One region of the Leclercia sp. AS011 genome, then DNA from elsewhere that is predicted to be linked to it. Evidence: predicted binding sites of a transcription regulator. Region 1 holds the regulator's gene; each other region holds the start of a gene.
The links. The regulator sigma-54, encoded in region 1, starts transcription at its own class of promoters, with help from an activator protein. The targets are predictions, from matches to a motif close to GTTGGCACANNTTTCGCTNT.
Positions count from the first base shown of each region.

Region 2: the regulator sigma-54 is predicted to act here: its motif matches at 2,434-2,453, upstream of WFO70_RS02735 (branched-chain amino acid ABC transporter substrate-binding protein).
Region 3: the regulator sigma-54 is predicted to act here: its motif matches at 1,712-1,731, upstream of WFO70_RS10730 (amino acid ABC transporter substrate-binding protein).
Region 4: the regulator sigma-54 is predicted to act here: its motif matches at 1,988-2,007, upstream of norV (anaerobic nitric oxide reductase flavorubredoxin).

Region 1 is NZ_JBBCMA010000004.1:82,668-86,115, forward strand. It holds gene rapZ (RNase adapter RapZ) at 1-21, opposite strand, end outside; gene ptsN (PTS IIA-like nitrogen regulatory protein PtsN) at 67-558, opposite strand; gene hpf (ribosome hibernation promoting factor) at 641-928, opposite strand; gene rpoN (RNA polymerase factor sigma-54) at 951-2,384, opposite strand; gene lptB (LPS export ABC transporter ATP-binding protein) at 2,432-3,157, opposite strand; gene lptA (lipopolysaccharide ABC transporter substrate-binding protein LptA) at 3,164-3,448, opposite strand, start outside.
Region 2 is NZ_JBBCMA010000001.1:587,080-590,527, forward strand. It holds gene livM (high-affinity branched-chain amino acid ABC transporter permease LivM) at 1-125, opposite strand, end outside; gene WFO70_RS02730 (ABC transporter permease subunit) at 136-1,050, opposite strand; gene WFO70_RS02735 (branched-chain amino acid ABC transporter substrate-binding protein) at 1,151-2,272, opposite strand; gene WFO70_RS02740 (YecA/YgfB family protein) at 2,702-3,370, shown strand.
Region 3 is NZ_JBBCMA010000001.1:2,252,539-2,255,986, forward strand. It holds gene corC (CNNM family magnesium/cobalt transport protein CorC) at 1-67, shown strand, start outside; gene lnt (apolipoprotein N-acyltransferase) at 73-1,611, shown strand; gene WFO70_RS10730 (amino acid ABC transporter substrate-binding protein) at 2,004-2,912, shown strand; gene gltJ (glutamate/aspartate ABC transporter permease GltJ) at 3,071-3,448, shown strand, end outside.
Region 4 is NZ_JBBCMA010000003.1:205,054-208,501, reverse strand. It holds gene gutQ (arabinose-5-phosphate isomerase GutQ) at 1-355, shown strand, start outside; gene norR (nitric oxide reductase transcriptional regulator NorR) at 352-1,866, opposite strand; gene norV (anaerobic nitric oxide reductase flavorubredoxin) at 2,056-3,448, shown strand, end outside.

The DNA.
Region 1 (3,448 bases):
GCTGACGATCATCAGCACCATGTACCGTTTCTCCTCAGGACTACAGATGTCAAAGCCATCACCCGATTACGCATCATCCTGATTGCCTTCCGTTTCCGTAATGATTTGATAAAGCTCCTCATCGCTCTGTGCCGCGCGCAAACGGCGACAGATGGTTTTATCCGCCAGACGTTTCGCCACCAGCGAGAGGGTGTGCAAATGTGTTTTGGTCTGATCGGCTGGCACCAGCAGGGCAAACAGCAAATCGACAGGCTGGTTATCAATGGCATCAAAAGCGATAGGTGTTTCCAGCTGAACAAACACGCCTACAGCGCGCAGCGTATCCTCTTCAAGTTTGCCATGGGGAATGGCGATGCCGTTGCCGATGCCGGTACTGCCCATTTTTTCGCGGGTCAGGATCGCTTCAAAGACTACTTGCGGCGGCAGGCTCAGCTGTTTTGCGGCCAGTTCACTGATGATCTCCAGCGCACGTTTTTTGCTCTGGCAGTGGACGGCACTGCGGGTACATTCCTGATTAAGGACACTGCTCAGTTGTAGAGTTGAATCGTTATTCATCATAATTTCACCTAAGCGCTAACTGTACAAAGGGCCCGTTGTGTTTCACAACAGGCCAACCTGCACCCGTTAACTGCCCGGACAATTAGTGTTGTTTCAGTTTATCTTTATGTTTGTTTAGCTGTCGTGCCAGCTTGTCAATCAAGCCGTCGATAGCCGCGTACATGTCTTGTCCTTCCGCACTGGCATGGATCTCGCCTCCGTTGACATGCAGGGTCGCATCCGAGATATGAGTCACTTTTTCCACTTTTAACACAATGTAGACCTGATTGATCCTTTCGAAATACTGCTCAAGCTTGGCGAATTTTGTATTCACAAACTCGCGCAGAGCTTCAGTGATCTCGACGTTGTGTCCAGTGATGTTGAGCTGCATAGTGTCTTCCTTATCGGTTGTGTCAGACCAGTTGTTTACGCTGGTTTGACGGCGGAATGGATAAAGACTCTCGATACTTCGCAACAGTACGGCGTGCCACCATGATACCTTGATCGGACAGCATGGTGGTTAACTTACTGTCGCTCAGTGGTTTCGCGGGGTTTTCCGCGGCGATCAATTTTTTCACCAGCGCCCGGATGGCCGTCGACGAGGCTTCGCCGCCGCCTTCGGTGTTGACATGGCTGGAGAAAAAATACTTAAGCTCAAAAATACCGCGCGGACTGTGGAGATACTTCTGCGTCGTCACGCGGGAAATCGTCGATTCATGCATCTCGACGGCCTGGGCGATATCGGCCAGCACCATCGGCTTCATAAACTCTTCACCCTGTTCGAAAAAGGCCTGCTGCTGCTCAACGATGCAGCGGCTGACGCGCAGCAGGGTATCATTGCGGCTCTCGAGGCTTTTAATCAGCCAACGCGCCTCCTGAAGATTGCTGCGGATAAACTGGTTATCCGAGTCGTTGCGCGAGCTGGTACACATCGAGGCGTACTGCTGATTGATTTGCAGACGCGGGATGCTGTCGGAATTGAGTTCCACGGTCCACAGGCCGTTATGCTTGCGCACCAGCACGTCGGGGATGACGTACTCGGGTTCGCTGGTCTGGATGGACTGACCCGGACGCGGATCCAGCGACTGAATCAGATTGACCGCTTCTTTCAGGATCTCTTCTTTCAGCCGCGTGACGCGCATCAGGGAGCGGAAGTCATGGTTAGCCAGCAGATCCAGATGTTCGCTGACGATCAGGCGCGCCTCTTCCAGCCACGGCGTCTCTTTGACGAACTGCGAAAGCTGGATCAGCAGGCAGTCGCGTAAGTCGCGTGCCGCGACGCCGATCGGATCAAAACGCTGCACGCGCTTGAGAACCGCTTCGACCTCTTCAGGCTCGATCTCGTCGTCGCCGATGCTTTCCAGAATGTCGTCCAGCGACACGGTCAAATAGCCGGTCTCATCGACGGCATCGACAATGGAGGTGGCGATGGCGCGATCGGTATCAGAGAATGGCGTCAGCTCCACCTGCCACATCAGGTAATCCTGTAGCGACTGGGTAGTCTCGCCCTGATAAACCGGTAATTCATCGTCCTGGTAGTCTGCGCGCGTGCCGGATGGCGTACCGGCGGTGTAGATCTCATCCCAGCTGGCATCGAGAGGGAGCTCGTCTGGCATCTCTTTTTGCTCCAGCGCGTCCACGCTGTCGAGCGTTTCGTTGTCCTGGGTTTGCTGAGTTTCTACCTCGTCGTGAAGATCGGTTTGCTCAAGCAGGGGATTACTGTCCAGCGCTTGCTGCAGCTCCTGCTGAAGTTCCAGCGTCGACAGCTGCAACAGACGGATAGCCTGTTGTAACTGCGGCGTCATTGCCAGCTGTTGGCTGAGCCTTAATTGCAAACCTTGCTTCATGTTCAGAGCATTTTTCTCCGTTTACGCGAGACTGAACTTCTACCCTATCAGAGTCTGAAGTCTTCCCCAAGATACACGCGCTTAACATGATCGTCTTCGAGGATCTGCTGCGGGGTACCGTGAGCAATAAGATGGCCCTGGCTGACGATGTAGGCACGCTCACAGACCGCCAGCGTCTCACGCACGTTGTGGTCGGTAATCAGAACCCCCAGGCCGCTGTCGCGCAGATGCTCGATAATCCGTTTGATGTCGATAACCGAAATCGGGTCAACGCCCGCGAAAGGTTCATCGAGGAGAATGAATTTCGGGTTGGCGGCCAGCGCACGGGCAATTTCCACGCGGCGGCGTTCACCGCCGGAGAGGGCCTGACCCAGGCTGTCGCGCAGATGTTCGATATGAAACTCTTCCATCAGCTCGTTGGCGCGATCCTGACGCTGTTCGGCGGTCAAGTCGTCACGGATCTGCAGCACCGCCATCAGGTTGTCGAAGACGCTCAGACGGCGAAAAATGGAGGCTTCCTGCGGCAGGTAACCGATGCCGCGACGGGCACGCGCGTGGAGAGGCAGCAGGCTGATGTCTTCGTCATCAATGATGATGTTACCCGCATCGCGCGGAACAATGCCGACCACCATATAAAAGGTGGTGGTTTTACCCGCACCGTTAGGACCTAACAGGCCGACAATTTCGCCGGAGTTGACGGTCAAACTGACATCTTCCACTACGCGACGGCCCTTGTAGGCTTTGGCGAGATTCTTTGCAGTTAATGTTGCCATAACGAATTAGTTACTCTTTTTCTGTGCCGGGGCCTGAGTGTTATTTTTGTCCTGCAGCTGCGATGGGACCAGGACGGTCGTTACGCGTTTGCCTTTCTCACTGAAGGCCTGCATTTTTTGCTCTTTCACCAGATAGGTGATCTTGTCGCCCTTGATGTTGCTGTCGAGCTGCTCGAGGAACGCATTGCCGGTCAGCACCACGAAGTCTTTCGCCAGCTCGTAGTGCATCTGGGAGGCGTGGCCTTTCACCGGCTTACCGTTGTCCTGCATCTGGTAGAAAGTGGCCGGATT
Region 2 (3,448 bases), on a different contig from region 1:
ACCACGCCGGCGATGGGACCAAAAACGATCAGCGCCACCAGGCCGGCAAAAATGGCGTCGAGAAGACAGCGTTTAAGGGAAAAGCCCTCGTGGGACACGGGCTGTGAAACGATTTGTGCAGTCATCTTTTTTCCCTCACACCTTGGCCACGACAGGGCGGCCAAGCAGTCCCTGAGGACGGAAGATCAGGATCACCACCAGCAATCCAAAGGAGAACACGTCTTTATAGTCGGAGTTCACCATGCCGGAGAACTGCGCCTCGGCAATGCCGAGGATCAGTCCCCCCAGCATCGCGCCGGGCAGGGAGCCGATCCCCCCGAGGACGGCGGCGGTAAAGGCTTTAATCCCGATAATAAACCCGGCGTAAAAATCAAAGGTGCCGTAGTTCATGGTGATCAGCACCCCCGCCAGCCCGGCCATCGCCGCGCCAATCACGAACACCAGGGAGATAATCCGGTCGGTATTGATGCCGAGAATCGAGGCCATCTTGCGATCCTGCTGCACGGCGCGACACATCCGCCCCAGCCGGGTATTGCTGATGATCCAGGTGAGCAGCAGCATCCCGGTGAACGAGGCGATCAGAATGAAGACTTTGGTGTAGGTGATCTGCACAAAGCCCTCGCCAATATGAAAACGCAGCACCCCGTCGAGCATGGTAGGCACCCCCTGCTGACGCGGGCCCTGGCTGATCTGGGCGTAGTTTTGCAGGATCAGCGACATGCCGATGGCGGAGATCAGCGGTGCCAGGCGCGTGGAGTTACGCAGCGGTTTATAGGCGATGCGCTCGATGGTCCAGCCATACACCCCCGTCACCACGATAGTGAAGACCAGCGTGCCGAGGATCAGCAGCGGAAAGGATTCCAGCCCGAAGAAGGAGAGGAGCGCCAGGCCGATGGCGCAGAGATAGGCGGAGATCATATACACTTCGCCGTGGGCGAAGTTAATCATGCCGATAATGCCGTAGACCATGGTGTAGCCGATGGCGATCAGGCCGTAGACCGACCCCAGCGTCAGGCCATTGATTAACTGCTGCAGAAAGAAAGTTTCCATCATCGCGCGCTCGTGTTACAGGCCGCCCGTTGCGGGGCGGCCCGATGGTTATAGTGCGTCGGGTTGTCGCCATACCGACGTTGAGCGTGATTCCGTCCCGTTACTGCACTTCCTTATATTTACCCTTGTCGTCCCACTCATACACCACGTAGTCAGAGACTTTCAGGTCGCCTTTGCTGTCCCAGGATTTTTTGCCCATCACGGTATCCACCGAATTGGCCTTCAGCCACTCGCTGGCTTTGGCCGGATCGGCCCCGCCGGTGGCTTTAAAGGCCGCTGCAATGGCCTGGATAGAGGCGTAGGCGTAGAGGGTGTAGCCTTCCGGCTCGAATTTACTGGCGCGGAATTTGTCGATGACCGCTTTGCCTTCCGGGATCAGGCGCGGGTCTTTGCCGAAGGTCATATAGATGCCGTTGGTGTACTGCGGTCCCCCGGCGGCGGTGACCATCTCTTCGTTGACGATGCAGTCGCCGGAGAAGAATTTGGCCTGCACGCCCTGCTCACGCATCTGGCGCACCAGCGGCCCCGCTTCCGGGTGACAGCCGCCGAAGAAGACCACGTCTGGCTTCTGGGCGCCGATTTTGGTCACCAGCGCGTTAAAGTCTTTTTCACCGCGAGACAGGCCTTCATACATCACGTCCTTCACGTCGCGTTTCGCCAGCGCCGCTTTGGTGGCATCCGCCAGCCCCTGGCCGTAGGTGTCTTTGTCGTGAATGATCACCACCCGTTTGGCTTTCAGCTTATCAATAATGAAATCAGCGGCGACCTGGCCCTGCTGGTCATCGCGACCGCACATGCGGAACATGTCGCTCATGCCGCGCTCGGTGATCTGTGGGTTGGTGGAGCCGGGGGTAATAGCCAGTACGCCAGCGTCGTTATAGACCTCGGAGGCTGGCATGGTGGAGGAGGAGCAGAAGTGACCGACCACGGCTTTGACCTTATCCTGATCGACCAGACGGTTAGCGACCGAGACGGCCTGTTTCGGCTCGCAGGCGTCATCGCCCTGCACCAGTTTGATCTTCTCGCCATTAATGCCGCCCGCGGCGTTAATGTCTTCCGCGGCCTGGGTCGCGCCGTGCCAGTACTGGTCCCCGTAGGTGGCGTTCGGTCCGGTGAAGGGGCCCGCTACGCCAATAACGATATCAGCCTGGGCGGAAAACGCCGTCACCAGACACCCTGCCAGCACGATAGAGAGAGGACTTCTGATCAATTTCAGCGACATTATTATGTACCTTTTCTGAGTGGTTTTTGGCACAACCCTGTGTAGTCGAACGCCGGAGGCGTACCCAATCCAAAACGTATTCAAAACGTAATGCACTAAACGGACGACATACCGCAGAAACAGGCGAGATTGCCTGAGGGTTTTCACCCTCAGCACAACAGTAAGCAAAATGGTTGCCAGAACGGCAGCCAATTGCCGGTGTTTCGACAATTTTCAGTATAGAGCGCCGTTTTAAGCCACCCGGCACCACGCAGCGAAATTACAGCGGGGATCACATCTCATTAACAACAAAGCACATAAGTTGTGCAACGGTCACGATTTGGACCCTTTTGCACCACAAAAGCGCCCGGCAAGCGCAGGGGAATAGAATCGTGAAGGGCGGTTTCTGTGTTACCCTGCACGCAATTCTATTCTGCAGGAGATTTACCCATGACCGAAGGCCCGTTAAACGAAACCGAAATGGAGTGGCTGGAAGAGACCTTAATGACCTACGGTCATGACGGCGAGTCCGTGATGGACGTCTCGGAGCTCGACGGGATGCTGACCGCGGTGCTGTCTGGCCCGGTGGTGGTTGAGCCGGATCGCTGGCTGGTGGCGGTGTGGGGTGGCGAAAAATACATTCCGCGCTGGAAGAACGATCGTGAGATGAACCGCTTTATCGATCTCTGCTTCAAGCACATGAACGATATCGCCGAGCGCCTGAGCGATTACCCGGATCAGTTTGAACCTATGTTCGGCATGAATGATGTCGAGGGTGAGACCTATACCGTGGTGGAAGAGTGGTGCTTCGGCTATATGCGCGGCGTGGCCTTGACCGACTGGTCATCCCTGCCGGAGTCCCTGCGTGCCGATCTGGATTTGATCGCTCTGCACGGCTCAGAAGAGAACTTTGAGCGTCTGGATAGCTTCAGCGAAGAGGAGTTCCAGCAGAGCATCGAGAACATTCGCCCGGCGGCGCTGCGTCTGTACAACTACTGGATTGCCAACCCGCAGGAGCCGGTCGCCCAGCAGCCGGTGATCAACGGCACCAAAGTCGGGCGCAACGATCCTTGCCCGTGCGGCAGCGGTAAAAAGTTTAAGAACTGCTGTCTGCATTAACAGCGCCCGGCGGCGCTTCGCTTGCACGGGCCTACAATATTCGTAGGCCGGGTAAGCGCAGCGCCACCCGGCATTTAT
Region 3 (3,448 bases), on a different contig from region 1:
TCGACGTATTATTCAGGTTCATGTAAGAATGCCGGACGATGCTCCGCAACCCACACTGGATGATTGATTTAAATGGCATTTGCCCCATTGTTTGAACGCCAGCGCGTACGTCTGCTGCTGGCGCTAATCCTCGGAGCCAGCGGTACGCTGGCTTTTTCCCCTTATGACTTCTGGCCTGCAGCCCTCCTCTCCCTGATGGGGTTACAAGGGCTGACGCTTAACCGACGCCCGGTACAGGCGGCGGCGATTGGCTATTTCTGGGGTCTGGGCCTGTTTGGCTCCGGTATTAACTGGGTTTACGTCAGTATCGCGCAATTTGGCGGCATGCCGGGTCCGGTCAATGTCTTCCTCGTGGTACTGCTGGCGGCTTACCTTTCGCTCTATACCGGTCTGTTTGCCGGTATTTTGTCGCGCCTGTGGCCGAAAACCAGCTGGCTGCGGGTGGCGATTGCCGCTCCGGTGGTCTGGCAGTGCAGCGAATTCCTGCGCGGCTGGGTGTTAACCGGCTTCCCCTGGCTGCAGTTCGGCTACAGCCAGATTGACGGCCCGCTGAAAGGGCTGGCGCCGGTGATGGGCGTTGAGGCAATCAACTTCCTCTTGATGGTGGTGAGCGGCCTGCTGGTACTGGCGCTGGTGCAGCGCAACTGGCGTCCGCTGGCGGCGGCGCTGATCCTCTTTGCCCTGCCGTTCCCGCTGCGCTATATCCAGTGGTTTACCCTTGAGCCGGAACGTGCCACCCAGGTATCGATGGTGCAGGGGAATATTCCTCAGTCGCTGAAATGGGATGAAGGTCAGCTGGTCAACACCCTGAAAATTTATCTGGATGCCACCCAAAAAGAGATGGGCAAATCCCAGCTGATTATCTGGCCAGAGTCGGCGATCCCGGATCTGGAGATCAACCAGCAGCGTTTTCTCGGCATGATGGACGATCTGCTGCGCGCCCGTGACACCACGCTGATCACCGGTATTGTCGATGCGCGTCTGAACAAGCAGAACCGTTACGACACTTACAACACCATCATTACGCTGGGGAAAGACAACCCGTACAGCTACGAATCGACCAACCGCTACAATAAAAATCACCTGGTGCCGTTCGGTGAGTTTGTGCCGCTGGAGTCGATTCTGCGTCCGCTGGCCCCGTTCTTCGATTTACCCATGTCCTCGTTTAGCCGGGGCTCTTACGTTCAGCCTCAGCTGAGCGCCCACGGCTTCCTGCTGACCGCTGCCATTTGCTACGAGATCATCCTCGGCGAACAGGTGCGGGATAATTTCCGTCCGAACACCGACTATCTGCTGACCATCTCTAACGATGCCTGGTTCGGTAAGTCGATCGGCCCGTGGCAGCACTTCCAGATGGCACGTATGCGCTCGCTGGAGCTGGCGCGCCCGCTGCTGCGCAGCACCAACAACGGTATTACCGCCGTGATTGGTCCGCAGGGGGAAATTCAGGCCATGCTGCCGCAGTTCACCCGCGACGTGCTGACGGCAAAAGTCACGCCGACCAGCGGACTGACGCCGTACGCCCGTACCGGCAACTGGCCGCTGTGGATCCTGACCGTGCTGTTCGGCTTTGGCACCGTGCTGATGAGCCTTCGTCAGCGTCGTAAGTAACATTTCCTCTCTGTTGCCGGGTGGCGGCTTCGCCTTACCCGGCCTACTTTTTTAGGCCCGGCAAGCAACGCACCGCCGGGCAATTCCCCGCACCCCCAATTCTGGCACGTCTATTGCTTTGTTTATTCAAGCAAACGCGATTTGGCTTAATGTGCAACCGGGTCGCACCAGCGTAGATCACCGGAAGCACCGAAACGGTGCAACGGCAGATTTATGCCTCTGAATGGTGCGGCGCGCTTCGCAAAAATAAACAATAACGCTGCAAAATCTTTACATTAAGCCAAACTAAATGTTAACAAACACGTATAACACTGCACTCGTATCGCGCGAGTTATAACAACATCACACCGAATATCAATGCGCACCTGACGCTGATAAAAAAGGAGTTGGATATGCAATTACGTAAACTGGCCACAGCAATGCTGGTAATGGGATTGTCTGCAGGCGTGGTGCACGCCGAAGATGCTGCCCCGGCAGCGGGCGGTACCCTGGAAAAGATCGCGAAAAACGGCGTGATTGTGGTCGGCCACCGTGAATCCTCTGTTCCATTCTCATACTACGACAACACGCAAAAGGTCGTGGGTTACTCTCAGGCTTACTCCAACGCCATCGTTGACGCGGTGAAGAAAAAACTGAACAAGCCGGATCTGGAAGTGAAGCTGATCCCAATCACTTCGCAAAACCGTATCCCGCTGCTGCAAAATGGCACCTTCGATTTTGAGTGTGGTTCCACCACCAACAACCTTGAGCGTCAGAAACAGGCTGCCTTCTCCGACACCATCTTCGTGGTCGGTACCCGTCTGCTGACCAAAAAAGGCGGCGAGATTAAAGACTTCGCCGATCTGAAAGGCAAAGCCGTCGTTGTGACCTCCGGTACCACCTCTGAAGTGCTGCTGCACAAGCTGAACGAAGAGAAGAAAATGGACATGCGCATCATCAGCGCCAAAGACCACGGTGACTCTTTCCGTACCCTGGAGAGCGGTCGTGCGGTGGCCTTTATGATGGATGATGCCCTGCTGGCCGGTGAGCGTGCGAAAGCGAAGAAACCAGACAACTGGGAAATCGTCGGCACCGCGCAGTCCAAAGAGGCCTATGGCTGCATGATGCGTAAAGATGACGCGGAATTTAAGAAACTGGTCGATGACACCATCGCTCAGGTTCAGACCTCCGGCGACGCGGAAAAATGGTTCGATAAGTGGTTCAAGAACCCAATCCCACCAAAAAATCTGAACATGAACTTTGAGCTGTCTGACGACATGAAGGCGCTGTTTAAAGAACCGAATGACAAGGCACTTAACTAATTAGAACCATTAAGGGGCGGGACCTCCTGCCCTCTCGATTGTCGGGAAGCGCGGACAGACTAAACGCTGAGTGGTCGTTCCCCACTCAGCGCGATGATTAAAGCCTCTCACCAATCTTCGAGGGTAGCGCTGCTACCCTTTTTTTTCTGGAGTTTATTATGTCAATCGACTGGAACTGGGGCATTTTTCTGCAGCAAGCCCCGTTCGGCAACACCACCTATCTTGGCTGGCTGTGGAGCGGTTTTCAGGTCACGGTCGCACTGTCGATCACCGCCTGGATCATTGCCTTCCTCGTCGGCTCGCTGTTCGGTATTTTACGTACCGTGCCTAACCGTTTTCTCTCCTCGCTGGGAACCTGTTACGTCGAACTGTTCCGTAACGTTCCGTTAATCGTGCAGTTCTTTACCTGGTATCTGGTTATCCCGGAACTGCTGCCGGAAGATATCGGCATGTGGTTCAAGTCGGAGCTGGATCCTAACGTTCAGTTCTTTGTCTCCTCCATGCTCTGTCTGGGCCTGTTTACCGCCGCCCGCGTG
Region 4 (3,448 bases), on a different contig from region 1:
CACCGACGAGGCAACTCCGCAGGTGAAGCTGAACGCCAGCGTGATGGATGCGATGCTGGAGCTGAGCCGCACCGGGCTGGGTCTGGTGGCGGTCTGCGATGACGACCGCCAGGTAAAAGGCGTCTTCACCGACGGCGACCTGCGTCGCTGGCTGGTGGGCGGCGGTAAACTGGAGGTGAACGTCAGCAGCGCCATGACCACCGGCGGCCTGACGCTGAAGGCCGACAGCCGCGCCATCGAAGCCAAAGAGCTGCTGCTGAAGCGCAAAATCACCGCCGCCCCGGTGGTGGACGACTCTGGTCACCTGTGCGGTGCCATCAACTTGCAGGATTTCTACCAGGCAGGCATCATCTAACTCTTCAGACCCAGACGTTTCGCCAGCCGGTGCAGGTTGGCGACGTCGGTCTCCAGCGCCCTTGCGCTCGCCGCCCAGCTGCGGCCATTCTGCTCCAGCGCCCGGGTAATCAACTGACGTTGAAACGCTTCCGTTGCCTCACGCAGATTCTGATTCACCACCAGCGGAGTTTCCGGCGTGACCGCAGGCGTGTTCTCATCATGCAGGGCAAAATGCCGGGCGTGGATCACCACGTCATCCCCCAGCCGCGCGGCCCGGGCCAGCACCACCGCCCGGTGGATGGCATGTTCCAGCTCGCGCACGTTGCCCGGCCAGCCATAGCTCAGCAGGTGTGCCCGTGCGCCGGGGCTGAGCACCACCCGGGATAACCCCATCCGCAACCGACACTGTTCGCAGAAATAGCCCGCCAGCAGCACCACGTCCTCGCCCCGCTCGCGCAGCGGCGGCACCGAAAGCGGGAAAACGCTCAGGCGATGGAACAGGTCGGCGCGGAAGTTCCCGGCCAGCACCTCTTCACGCAGGTCGCGATTGGTGGCCGCCAGCACCCGCACGTCAACCCGCAGGCTGCGGTCGTCGCCCACCCGCTGGATATCGCCGTACTGCAGTACCCGCAGCAGCTTGGCCTGCAGCGCCAGCGACAGCTCGCCAATCTCATCGAGGAACAGGGTGCCGTTATCGGCCATCTCAAACTTGCCGCTGCGGTTGCTGATGGCCCCGGTAAAGGCCCCTTTGACGTGGCCGAACAGCTCACTTTCCGCCACGCTCTCCGGCAGCGCGGCGCAGTTGAGATAGACCAGCGGATTGACCGCCCGTGGCGAGGCCTCATGGATAGCTTTCGCCACCAGCTCTTTGCCGGTGCCGGTTTCGCCCTCGATCAGCACGTTCAGGTCGGAGGCGGCGACAATCTCAATCTCTTTTTTCAGGCTCATCATGCCCGGCGACAGGCCGATCATCTCGGTATTTTTCACCTGCTCAAAGGCCGCCGGACCCGCGGGCAGGCTGTTCTGGCTCTCGAGCTGTTCAATCAGCAGGGCGTTGTTCAGCGCCCCGGCGGCGAGGGCGGCAATCAGCCTCAGCTCCTCGTCGCTGAAGGTATCGAACTGATCCGGCGACATGCCGTCGAGGGTGAGAGCGCCAATCAGGTTCTGCCCGGCAAACAGCGGCAGGCCGATACAGGCGTGGACCTTCAGGCTCTCCTGGCCGGGGATCAGGCCGTCGTAGGGATCGGGCAGGTCGCTGTCGGCCGGGAAGCGCACCACATCCCCGGCGCGGGCGATGGTCTCCAGCCGCGGATGGCCCTCCAGGGTAAAGCGCCGCCCCAGCACGTCCTGGGCCAGGCCGTCGATCGCCAGCGGGATAAACTGCCGCCCTTCATAGCGCAGCAGCGCCGAGGCATCGCAGTCCAGCACGTGACGCAGGGTGGAGATCAGTCGCTGAAAACGATCCTGATGGCCGATACCGCTCTGCAATTCAATGGCGATTTTCGCCAGCACCTCTACGGAAAAACTCATTCTCGCCTCGCTGTCATTTTGACAATGCATCTTGTCATATTGACTATATCAAGGACAGTCAAATTGACTACCCATCAGGAGTTATTATTTTAAAAAACCATTAAAATCAACAAAATAAAAAGTTGGCACGCAACCTGCAATTACTCTTACATCTTTCGTTTAATTTCGCTGTATTAAGTTGAGGTTGCTATGTCTATTCTGGTTAAAAACAATATTCATTGGGTGGGTCAACGTGACTGGGAAGTACGTGATTTTCACGGTACGGAGTACAAAACGCTGCGCGGCAGCAGCTATAACAGCTATCTCATCCGGGAAGAGAAAAACGTCCTGATCGACACCGTCGATCATAAATTCAGCCGTGAATTCGTGCAAAACCTGCGCAGTGAAATTGACCTGGCCGATATCGACTACATTATCATTAACCATGCTGAAGAAGATCACGCCGGTGCCCTGACCGAGCTGATGTCCTGCATTCCAGACACCCCGATCTACTGCACCAATAACGCCATCGACTCCATCAATGGTCATCACCACCATCCGGAGTGGAATTTCAACGTGGTGAAAACCGGTGACTCACTGGATATCGGCAACGGCAAACAGCTGATCTTCGTGGAAACCCCGATGCTGCACTGGCCGGACAGCATGATGACCTACATGACCGGCGACGCCGTGCTGTTCAGTAACGACGCCTTCGGCCAGCACTACTGCGACGAACGTCTGTTCAATGACGAAGTGGATCAGGCCGAGCTGTATGAGCAGTGCCAGCGCTACTACGCCAACATCCTGACCCCGTTCAGCCGTCTGGTCACGCCAAAAATTACCGAAATCCTCGGCTTCAACCTGCCGGTGGATATGATTGCCACCTCCCACGGGGTGGTATGGCGTGACAACCCCACCCAAATCGTCGAGCAGTATCTGAAGTGGGCGGCGGACTATCAGGAAGATCGCATTACCCTTTTCTACGACACCATGTCCAACAACACCCGCATGATGGCCGACGCGATTGCCCAGGGCATCAACGAAGTGGACCCGAACGTGGCGGTGAAAATCTTCAACGTGGCGCGCAGCGACAAGAACGACATTCTGACCAACGTTTTCCGCTCCAAAGGCGTGCTGGTGGGGACCTCCACCATGAACAACGTGATGATGCCGAAAATTGCCGGCCTGGTGGAAGAGATGACCGGCCTGCGCTTCCGCAACAAACGCGCCAGCGCCTTTGGCTCCCACGGCTGGAGCGGCGGCGCGGTCGACCGTCTCTCCACTCGTTTGCAGGATGCGGGCTTTGAGATGTCCATGAGCCTGAAGGCGAAATGGCGTCCGGATCTGGATGCGCTGGAAATTTGCCGTCAGCACGGCCGCGACATTGCACGTCAGTGGGCGCTCGCTCCGCTGCCAGAAGCGGCCGCTAAAGCCTCACCAGAACAGGAAGCCTGCGCCTGTGCCGCCGCCGCGGCTGCCGACCTCGGCCCTTGCATGCAGTGCAGCGTCTGCCAGTGGATCTACGATCCGGCCCTCGGCGAACCGCTGCAGGATGTGGCCCCGGGCACCCCGTGGAGCGACGTGCCGGATAACTTCCTCTGCC